DNA from 2 places in the Aeribacillus composti genome. Region 1 is predicted to be linked to the other one. Evidence: riboswitches for the same ligand, from Rfam matches in the RefSeq annotation. Region 1 holds a riboswitch; the other holds the start of a gene.
What was found. A riboswitch is a leader RNA that binds a small molecule or an ion and turns the genes downstream of it on or off. The one in region 1 is predicted to bind cobalamin.
Positions count from the first base shown of each region.

Region 2: linked by a shared signal. The riboswitch ahead of RI196_RS14575 (ribonucleoside-diphosphate reductase subunit alpha) and the one ahead of RI196_RS06620 (ABC transporter substrate-binding protein) in region 1 are both predicted to bind cobalamin.

Region 1 is NZ_CP134501.1:1,333,166-1,338,008, forward strand. It holds gene RI196_RS06610 (N-acetylmuramoyl-L-alanine amidase) at 1-1,189, opposite strand, end outside; gene RI196_RS06615 (IS701 family transposase) at 1,307-2,488, opposite strand; cobalamin riboswitch at 2,765-2,945, shown strand; gene RI196_RS06620 (ABC transporter substrate-binding protein) at 3,050-4,024, shown strand; gene RI196_RS06625 (FecCD family ABC transporter permease) at 3,987-4,843, shown strand, end outside.
Region 2 is NZ_CP134501.1:2,992,234-2,997,076, reverse strand. It holds gene RI196_RS14580 (ribonucleotide-diphosphate reductase subunit beta) at 1-452, opposite strand, end outside; gene RI196_RS14575 (ribonucleoside-diphosphate reductase subunit alpha) at 465-2,729, opposite strand; cobalamin riboswitch at 2,866-3,044, opposite strand; gene RI196_RS14570 (Hsp20/alpha crystallin family protein) at 3,177-3,617, opposite strand; gene RI196_RS14565 (globin-coupled sensor protein) at 3,960-4,843, shown strand, end outside.

The DNA of each region.
Region 1 (4,843 bases):
CTCTCGGAGTGGAAAAGCTTGCTCCTGTAACATTTGGACCGGTAGCTCCGATTCCGGCAAAATTGTTTTGATTGCGATTGACTACTCCCGTAAAACGGAAATAGTTCGTTTCATGAATTGCTTGTGCAAATGCGATGTCGCCGCGAATTCCGTAGGATTTGCTTAATTGTTCATACAAATCGCCCAGCTGAGGTGCGCTAGGATTTGTTTTTTCTACATATAAATCCAAGATTGTTCCCGATACGAGCGTTTCCCCTAAAATAGGGATATCCCTTGAATCGGGAGAAGGGGTTTTCGGTTGAGGTGTTGATGAACGGGATGAATCTGTCTTTTGGCCTGATTGTGCCGTTCCTTGTTCTGCAGGGGTTAATATAAATGCATCCTTGTATCCTAATTGAACAAGCCTTGCCAACTGGTCTTTTGCATTTTGCAAATTTTTAAATGCTCCTGTTTGAACGCGGAAATAACTTGCTCCGTCCACCATCGCAGCGGAAAGGAAACTATCAACATTTTTTCCTTTCAGTTCATTTATCAGCTTTTCTGCATTTTCTCGGTTTTTAAAGGAACCGGCAATGACTTTGTACATCCTGCTGCCTGCAGCGGGCGATGGCTGCGGAGTTGGGGTGGTGCGTGTCGACTTTCTGGGCAAATTAAGCGCTTTTCCGATTCCATCGGCTAAGCTTGCTGCATAGTCGCTCATAAAGTCAGACGATGTTAAAAGTTTGATGTCATTCGAATGGTCAATAAACAATGTTTCCAAAAGAACCGCAGGCATTTTTGTTTCTCTTAATACGTGAAAATTGGCGCTTTTTTTGCCCCGATCCTTTACGCTATATTTCGGACCGATGACGCTCATAATTTGATCATGGATGACGGACCGGTATTGGATCGTTCTTGGAGAGGCCCCTCCGTTATAAACATAGCTTTCAAAACCTGTTCCTCCGCCGGCATTAATATGAATGGAACAGAAAAAATCAACATTCTCTCGATTAGCCATGGATGATCTTTCTGACAAACCGACTGTTCGATCGTCTGTGCGCGTCATGAGCACGTTGACTTGGTAATGTTCAAGTAAATGTTGTCTTGCCAAGAGGGCAATAGTCAACGTAAAATCTTCTTCCTCATAATTTCTATAGGTTGCGCCGGGATCGCTTCCTCCGTGGCCAGGGTCTAAAAGAACGGTTGTCACTGCAATATCCTCCTTCGTTTTCAAACATCCAATTCGCTTGTCTGCAAATATTTTACTGTAGTTGAGCAATTTTCATTACAATAATTACCATGTAAAAAGAGACAAACGGAGTACCCCTTATGCCACATGAAGCTGTTTTTTAACGACATCAATGGGAATATCTTGTTTCGCTGCATCGTAAATAAACTCCACGAGGCTATGTCCTTTCTTCTTTCGAAGGAAGTCAAGCCCGGTAGAGAAATCGCTGTTGGATTCGACCATACTGTACACATAAGCGAGTTGCACCAAGATCCAATACCGTTTCACCGCCCGACGTTGACGAACGCGGTACCCATCGAGCTTCAGCTGGTCTTTCGCTTGTCGAAAAAAGCATTCGATCGACCAACGCTGGGCATAGTAGCGCAAGATCTCTTCATCGCTTAGCTCCCGGTCGGTGCTCAAGACGCAGTGAAGATGTTCAGGTGTCATCGGCTGATCGGCTTTCCAAGCCAACAACACAACGGCATCATCGAGACCTTTCAGCGCTCCCTCGTAGCGATACACGCGATAACGCTCTTCTCCCACCGTGACGAGATGGGTGTCGTTCGGTTCGATATAGCGGGCAAACTGTTTGGCTTGGATGGCGATGCCTTTTGGATAAAGAACCCGATTCGTCTTGAGCATCGCAATGACGTGGAATCCTTTTTTCAGGCAGGCTTCCACGAGTGTTTTCGATGGGTACCAAGAATCCATCAGCACATAAACAGAACCGTGCACATCCAAAGAAGAAAGCATCTCGATGGCCCATTGACCCTTGCTTTTCCCATCCGCCTTGTCGTAGAGGCGAAACGCAAAGGGAAAGGCTTGCGTCATCGTATGAACCATGAGCCAGACGAGAGAGTGTCCCCAAATCGACTTTTTGTCCGCGTGAGAATAATGCCAATTACACCCTTCAATAGCGTGTTTCGCCTGTGACGAAGGCTTCGTTTTTCGGCAGATCGTATCATCGATCGAAACAAAAATGGGGTGATTCTTTCGCTTGGCCGTTCGTTCCACATGACGAAGCATCCACTGCTGGAGTTTGCGAAGCAAGATTTCTTCATCCCAAGGGCTTTTCGTGAAAAAATGGCTCAGTGTCGTTCGATGGTTGGGATGAAAGCTCTCATGATGCAGATCGGTCAAGGTTCCCACAAATCCTTTCGTTGTCAGCGCATCGATAATATGAACGAGATGCTTCATGACCGGCTTAGAGAAATAAAGGGCCAGCCCCAACATTGCGAAAAACTTGTCGATTCCTTGGTGATGTGGTAGTCTATTCATGAGACATGAACCTCCTTGAGAATGGTTTGGTGACACATCTATTCTAATCAAGGAATCGGGTTCATGTCTCCTTTTTTGTTCGGATGTAAATTTATGTTAGTGAATTTGCTCATCTACAGTATTTTATTCAAGTAATGGAAAGGAAGTTCAAAAAAATTTTATTTTTAGCGAAAACTGTATCGAAATCCAAAACATTTAGGTCAATTTGTCGATTTTTTGCATTTTCTTCCTACCAGAATTCAATCAAATCATGTATAATACATTTCGTCATAACATTATACCAAAAAGCAAACAGGTGCCGGCACATAGCTGCCAGCTTAAAAGGGAAGTTTGGTGAAAATCCAACGCGGTCCCGCCACTGTGAATGGGAGCAACCTGGGAAAACCACTGTTTCAACGGGAAGGTCCAGGAAGCGATGACCATGAGCCAGGAGACCTGCCTGTTTGAGCACACCTAAAACCCTACGCGGATAGGGAGGTGTTTGAAAACAATACATATGTACGTTTTCAGACATCTTCTTATCGAATTCAAGAAGATGTTTTTTATTGGAGGAGGAAAATGATGAAAAAACTATCTGCACTATTTTTAGCCTTATTACTTCTATTTGGAATTGCGGCTGGATGCGGCCAACAAAATACATCAGAGCCGTCTGAAAACAAAAGCAATCAAAAGACGGAAGAGACGGCTTCACAATTTCCGGTGAAGGTCAAGGACGGTTTAGGAAATGAGGTGACGGTAAACGAAAAACCGGAGCGGATTGTTTCGCTAATTCCAAGCAATACTGAAATTGCCTATGCTTTAGGGTTGGGTGAACAAATTGTCGGTGTAAGTGATAATGACAACTATCCGGAAGATGTTCAAAACAAAGAAAAGGTTGGCGGGATGGAATTTAATGTTGAAAAAATTATTTCTTTAAAACCGGATCTTGTTTTAGCGCATGCTTCCAGCGCCCATAACTCGCAGGAAGGGCTGAAGCAGCTGAAAGATGCGGGAATAAATGTTTTTGTAGTCGAAGATGCCCAATCATTTGATAAAGTGTATGACTCCATCCAGACAATCGGCAAAATTACAGGGACAAGTGACAAAGCCGAAGATATTGTGGCTGAGATGAAAACGAAACTGGCGGATATTCAAGAAAAAGGAAAAACGATTCCGGATGATCAAAAAGTGTCTGTTTTTGTCGAAGTGAATCCCGCACCACAAATCTATACGACTGGAAAAGGAACGTTTATGGATGAAATGCTAACGATCATTGGAGCAAAAAATGCAGCGGGCGATCAAGAAGGCTGGCCGCAAATGACGGAAGAAGCCGTTGTAAAACTGAACCCAGACGTCATTGTGACGACATACGGCTATTACGTCGATAAAGCTGTTGACCAGGTGTTGGCACGCAAAGGATGGGAAAATGTATCAGCGGTGAAAAATAAACGGGTTTACGATGTGCATTCCGACTTGGTGAGCCGCCCAGGCCCAAGATTGGTTGAAGGAGTAGAAGAACTTGCGAAAGCAATTTATCCGGATGTCTACAAAAAATAAACATGTGGTCGCCTATACGGCGACCGCTTGTTTTCTTATTTTTTCCGTCTTTTTAGGAATTTCTATCGGAACGTTTCACATCACGTTTAAGGATATTTTCCAAATAATTTTCAATCAACTGTTTCATACTGGTTTGGCGCCGGACATTGATGAAAGCATGAAAAGCATTGTGCTTGATATTCGACTTCCTCGTGTCGTTTTAGCCGGACTTGTCGGAGCCTCGCTTGCAATGGCGGGGGCTTGTTATCAAGGGCTTTTGCAAAACCCTTTGGCAGATCCTTATACGCTCGGTGTTTCATCAGGTTCTTCTTTAGGTGCTGTACTTGTTCTTTTTTTCGGCATTCAAATTCCTTTTTTCGGCTCATTCACTTTGCCGGTTGTCAGCATTTTTACGGGTTTTTTAACGATTTTGGCTGTGATTTTGTTCGCCAATTTCATTGAAAAAACGATGAGGATTGAAACCATTGTGCTGACCGGAATTATTTTAAGTTCCTTTTTAAGTGCTTTCATTTCGTTGATGATTGCCCTGACAGGAGAAGAATTGCGACAAATTGTCAACTGGCTGTTAGGAAGCGTTGCGATGCGCGGCTGGGGATACGTTTTGATGCTTTTGCCGTTTTTTTTAATCGGGTCCATTTTGATTTTTGTAAACGGAACAGAATTAAACGCTCTGTCCTTTGGCGAAGAAAAGGCGAAGCAGCTTGGGGTCCATGTAAAAAGGAGAAAGCTGTTTATTTTAGCATCATCCTCTTGTTTAGCCGGTGCGGCCGTTGCCATCAGCGGAACGATTGGGTTTGTCGGTCTTGTCATCCCGCATGT
Region 2 (4,843 bases), 1.7 Mb from region 1:
ACCGGTTCGTTCCGCCAATATTCAAATACTTCATCCTGTACGTTTTTAGGCACGATGCTTGAGAGAATATACGAATATGAATGGTTATGAATCACTTCCTGCTGGGCGAGCAAAATCATTAAGGCGTTTATGCTCGAGTCTGTAATATAATCGGCAACTTTTCCGGCATAATCGGTTTGAATGCTGTCTAATAAAGCTAAGAGGCCGATAATTTTTAAAAATGCGTCCTGTTCTCTTTCTGAAAGCTCAGGAAATTGCTTCACATCTTGAGCCATATTGATTTCAAAAGGTGTCCAAAAGTTTGCGAGCATCCGTTTATATTTTGGATATGCCCACGGGTAGGCGACATCATCCCAATTGAGCACGTTGGAACATTTTCCGTTCACTATTGCTGTTGAACGGTTTGGTGCATCAGGATCCATAATAACTCGTTTTGTTAATGTTTGCTCCATATTAATTCCTCCTTAACTTGCACATGATTCACATTCATAAATGTCGCTTGATGTCGAACGGACATAATACGTTGTTTTCAATCCGGATTTCCAAGCAGTCAAATGAAGCTCCAGCAATTCTTTCGCTTTGATCGTGTTTAGAACGTAAAAGTTGAACGAAATGGACTGGTCAATATGTTTTTGACGCACCGCATTTTGTTTAATGCTCCATGTTTGGTCGATCAAATAAGCGGATTTATAATACCAAGTCGTTTTTGCATTTAAGTCCGGAACAGTAACTGGAATTTTGTAGTCTTTCTTTTCCTCTGAATAAACTTTTTGGAAAATTGGATCGATGCTTGCTGTGCTTCCGGCTATAATGGAGGTCGATGCGTTCGGTGCGACCGCCATTAAATAGCTGTTGCGGATGCCAAAAGTCTGCACCTTTTCCTTTAATTCCTGCCATTTTTTTGACGTATAACCGCGGATCTCAAAATATCGGCCCGTATCCCACTCCGAGCCTTTAAAGAGAGGGTATGCGCCTTTTTCTTTTGCGAGCTCCATACTCGACTGAATGGTTAAATACGCAATTTTTTCATATAATTGATCGACAAATTGGACTGCCTCGTTACTTTCCCATGCAATTTCCTTTAGTGCAAATAAATGATGCATGCCAAACGTTCCAAGACCGATTGCACGGTATTTTTCATTTGTAAGCTTCGCCTGTAATACCGGAATGCTGTTTAAATCGATGACGTTGTCCAGCATCCGCACTTGAATAGGGATTAATCGTTCCAGAACATTATCAGTGACAGCCCGTGCCAAATTGATGGAAGAAAGGTTGCAGACGACGAAATCGCCGGGCTTTTTCACAATGACAATTTTTCCATCTTCGACATATTGTTCTTCAACAGTTGTTGAGCTTTGATTTTGCGCAATCTCTGTGCATAAATTGCTGCAATAAATCATGCCGGCATGCTTGTTTGCGTTTTTCCGATTCACTTCATCACGATAAAACATAAAAGGCGTTCCCGTTTCAAGCTGGCTGATCATAATCCGTTTCATTATTTCAATCGCAGGCACTTTTTCTTTAGATAAGGATGGATGATTCACACACTCAAAATATTTTTCCCGAAAGCTGCCGTTACCTTTTTCTTCATCATAAAAATCTTCCAGATTGAATCCCATGACTTTGCGAACTTCGTGGGGATCGAACAAATACCAGTCTCCGCGCTTTTCAACTTGTTCCATAAATAGATCAGGAATGCATACACCTGTAAATAAATCATGGGTGCGCAGCCGTTCATCTCCGTTATTTAATTTTGCATCAAGGAAAGCGAAAATATCTTTATGCCAAACATCCAAATAAACGGCAATTGCTCCTTTTCTTTGGCCGAGCTGGTCGACGCTCACCGCCGTATTATTTAATTGCTTCATCCAAGGAATGACACCTGATGAAACTCCTTTGAACCCCCGGATATCGCTTCCGCGGCTTCTGATTTTCCCCAAATACACTCCAATGCCTCCGCCGCTTTTAGAAACATTGGCAATATCAGTGTTCGAATCATAAATGCCTTGAAGGCTGTCGTCTACCGTATCAATAAAGCAGCTTGAAAGCTGACCGACTGATTTTCCTGCATTAGCCAATGTCGGTGTTGCAACCGTCATATATAAATGGCTCAATGCCCAATACGCTTCCTTTACAAGATGCAAACGTTTGGATGGATGCTCTTTCATCATTAACGTCATAGCGATGATCATAAAACGTTCCTGTGGAAGCTCAAATGTTCGTTTATGAAAATCTTTAGCTAAATACCGGTCGTAAAGGGTCCTTAATCCGATGTATGTAAACAGCTTGTCCTTCTCAGGATCAATGGCATTTCCCAGCTCCATAATTTCCTCTTTTGAATAATGCTCTAGCAAAAGAGGGCTGTAGATTCCAAGATCGGTTAATGTTTCGATTAACAAATAAAAATCGCCGTAGCCCGGTTGGTTGTAATTTCTGTTTTGGCTCGCTTCATGGTAAATTTTTTCAAGAAATACGTGTGCAGCTAAAAAAGTCCAATCCGGCTCACTTTCCGAAATGTTTGCTAAAGCTTCAATAATCAGCAGGTTTGTAAATTTTTCAAGATCATCAATCTGCTGGTATTGTAAGGTTGTCAGCACTCTTTCGCTGTATTCATGAAAGGAAAGGGACGGAAACTTTTCTTCAAGCTGCCTTAGATAAAGTTCCAAATCGCTCCTGTTAAAATGATTTTGAAAAACCTCGTATAGATTTAATGCTTTCGTAATATTCATCAAACATCCTCCTTATCAAAATAAAAAACCGCTCAGGAAGCTGAGCGGATCAAACGATGATTAAAAAGGAGGCAGTTTACAAGGCGAAACTACTCCATTCAAACCATCGTTTCATCTTCCCAACCCCCGAAGAATTAGAAACGTTCGGACAAAGGCAGGTCTCCTGACTCGTGCTTCATCCTACTTTGAATCCTTCCCATACGAAACGTACAGTGGATTATTCATTTCGTAGCACTCACAGTTGCGGGGACAGTTCCGGATTCTCACCGGATTCCCTTTTAAGCTGAAAACAGCACCTTTGTCGTTAGGTTTTCAATATATAGTATTTAATTGTTTTTTATTACACAATATATAGATTTTGATGTTATATATTCATCATAATCGTACTTGGCGAAAATTGCAATAAAAAAGTGAGGCTGATTGAAATTTTGCAACCTCACGAAACAATTAATGAAACTGAATATCAATTTTCTTTTTGTTGTTTTCGGTTTGTTTTGGAATACGGATTTCCAAAACGCCATTTTTATATGTCGCGCTCACTTCTTCTTCTTTTACATTTGCCGGCAATGCAACAGCGCGGTGAAACCGCCCGACAAACCGTTCGCGTCTATGCATTTCTTCTTCCTTTACTTCTTTGCTTCTTTGAATTGTGCCGCTGATCGTAAGAACGTTGCGATCAAGATGAATGTCAACGTCTTCCTTTTTTTCAAGGCCGGGCAAATCACACGTAACAATTACTTCATTAGCAGTTTCATGAATATCAAGCCGGGGGGTATTCATAGTCTCAAAGTTTTCAAAAAAATGCGGGAAGCTTTCAGAAAAAACGCGATTCATGTTTCGTCTAAATTGGTTGATCTCAGAAAAAGGATCGTAAGGAATGAGAGCCATATGATTGTTCCTCCTTTGATTTTTTTACAGAAAATATTATTTGTGTTGGGAAGAGAAATATACATAAAGCAAAATTCCAATTATTGTTTTCAATGTCCGGTGTATCCAAAGTTATTTCGGAATAGAGCTCTTTCAGATTTTTACTATTTATAATCGCCTTTAAACATGTTTTTCGTCAACAGTAATCTTTAGTTTTATAGAAAATATTTCATTTTCGAATATTGAATTTAACGAATTTGAATAAATTTTAAAAATTAATTGAAAAAATTGTTGATCATCTATTTTTAATTGCCGATATATACAATGGACACTAATAATGAATTTTGAAGGGGAAATCAACCAATGTTTAAAAAAAGAAAACAAGTTCCATCACTTTTTGAAAAACAAGTAGATCTTCAACAAGTAAAACTTGAAGTGACTGATGAAAAATATCAAAGACAATTAGCGATGGTTGGCCTGACAAAGGATGATCTTATTTGTACTCTTATATTAAAAGATGCGATTGAAGAAAACATAAAGTTTATTATCGATGCATTTTATGATGCTCTCCATCAAGAACAATTTTTGATTGACTTAATTAATAAATACAGCTCGATCGAAAAGCAGAAGGAAAGATTGAAAAAACATGTGCTGCTTATGTTTAGCGGATCCTTGACAGATGAAGATATAACAAGAATGAAGCGGATTGCTGTAGCCCACGTCCGCATTGGATTAGATACGATTTGGTACATGAGTTCATTCCAGCAATTACAGAAATCTATTTTTTCCGTTGTTGCGAAAGCGTGTCCATCGAAGGAAGATTATCATAAAGCGGTGGTCACCATTGCAAAAATGTTAAACTTTGAACAGCAAATTGTGCTGGAAGCATATAATGAGGAGTATTTAAAAAGACGGCAAAAAATCGAAAAGGAAAAACAGGAGCTTCATGAAAACATCGCCCAAACCTCCATTCGTCTTGCTGATCTTATTGAATCAGCCAATTCAGCTATACAAAAAATTAACGAACGATCCAAACAATTTGCCTTAATTGCAGTTGATCGTTTTGAAACAGCGGCATCAACCGAAGCAGAGGTCAGTTCAAGGAGAGAAGACTTGAATTTTCACTCCGGTTTAATGGTCAATATAAAAGAACGGACTGATGATATTGCTTTAAAAATAAAGTCGCTTGAACAAACTTCTGAAAAAATTAATCATGTCGTCTCGATTGTTACTTCTATTGCTGAACA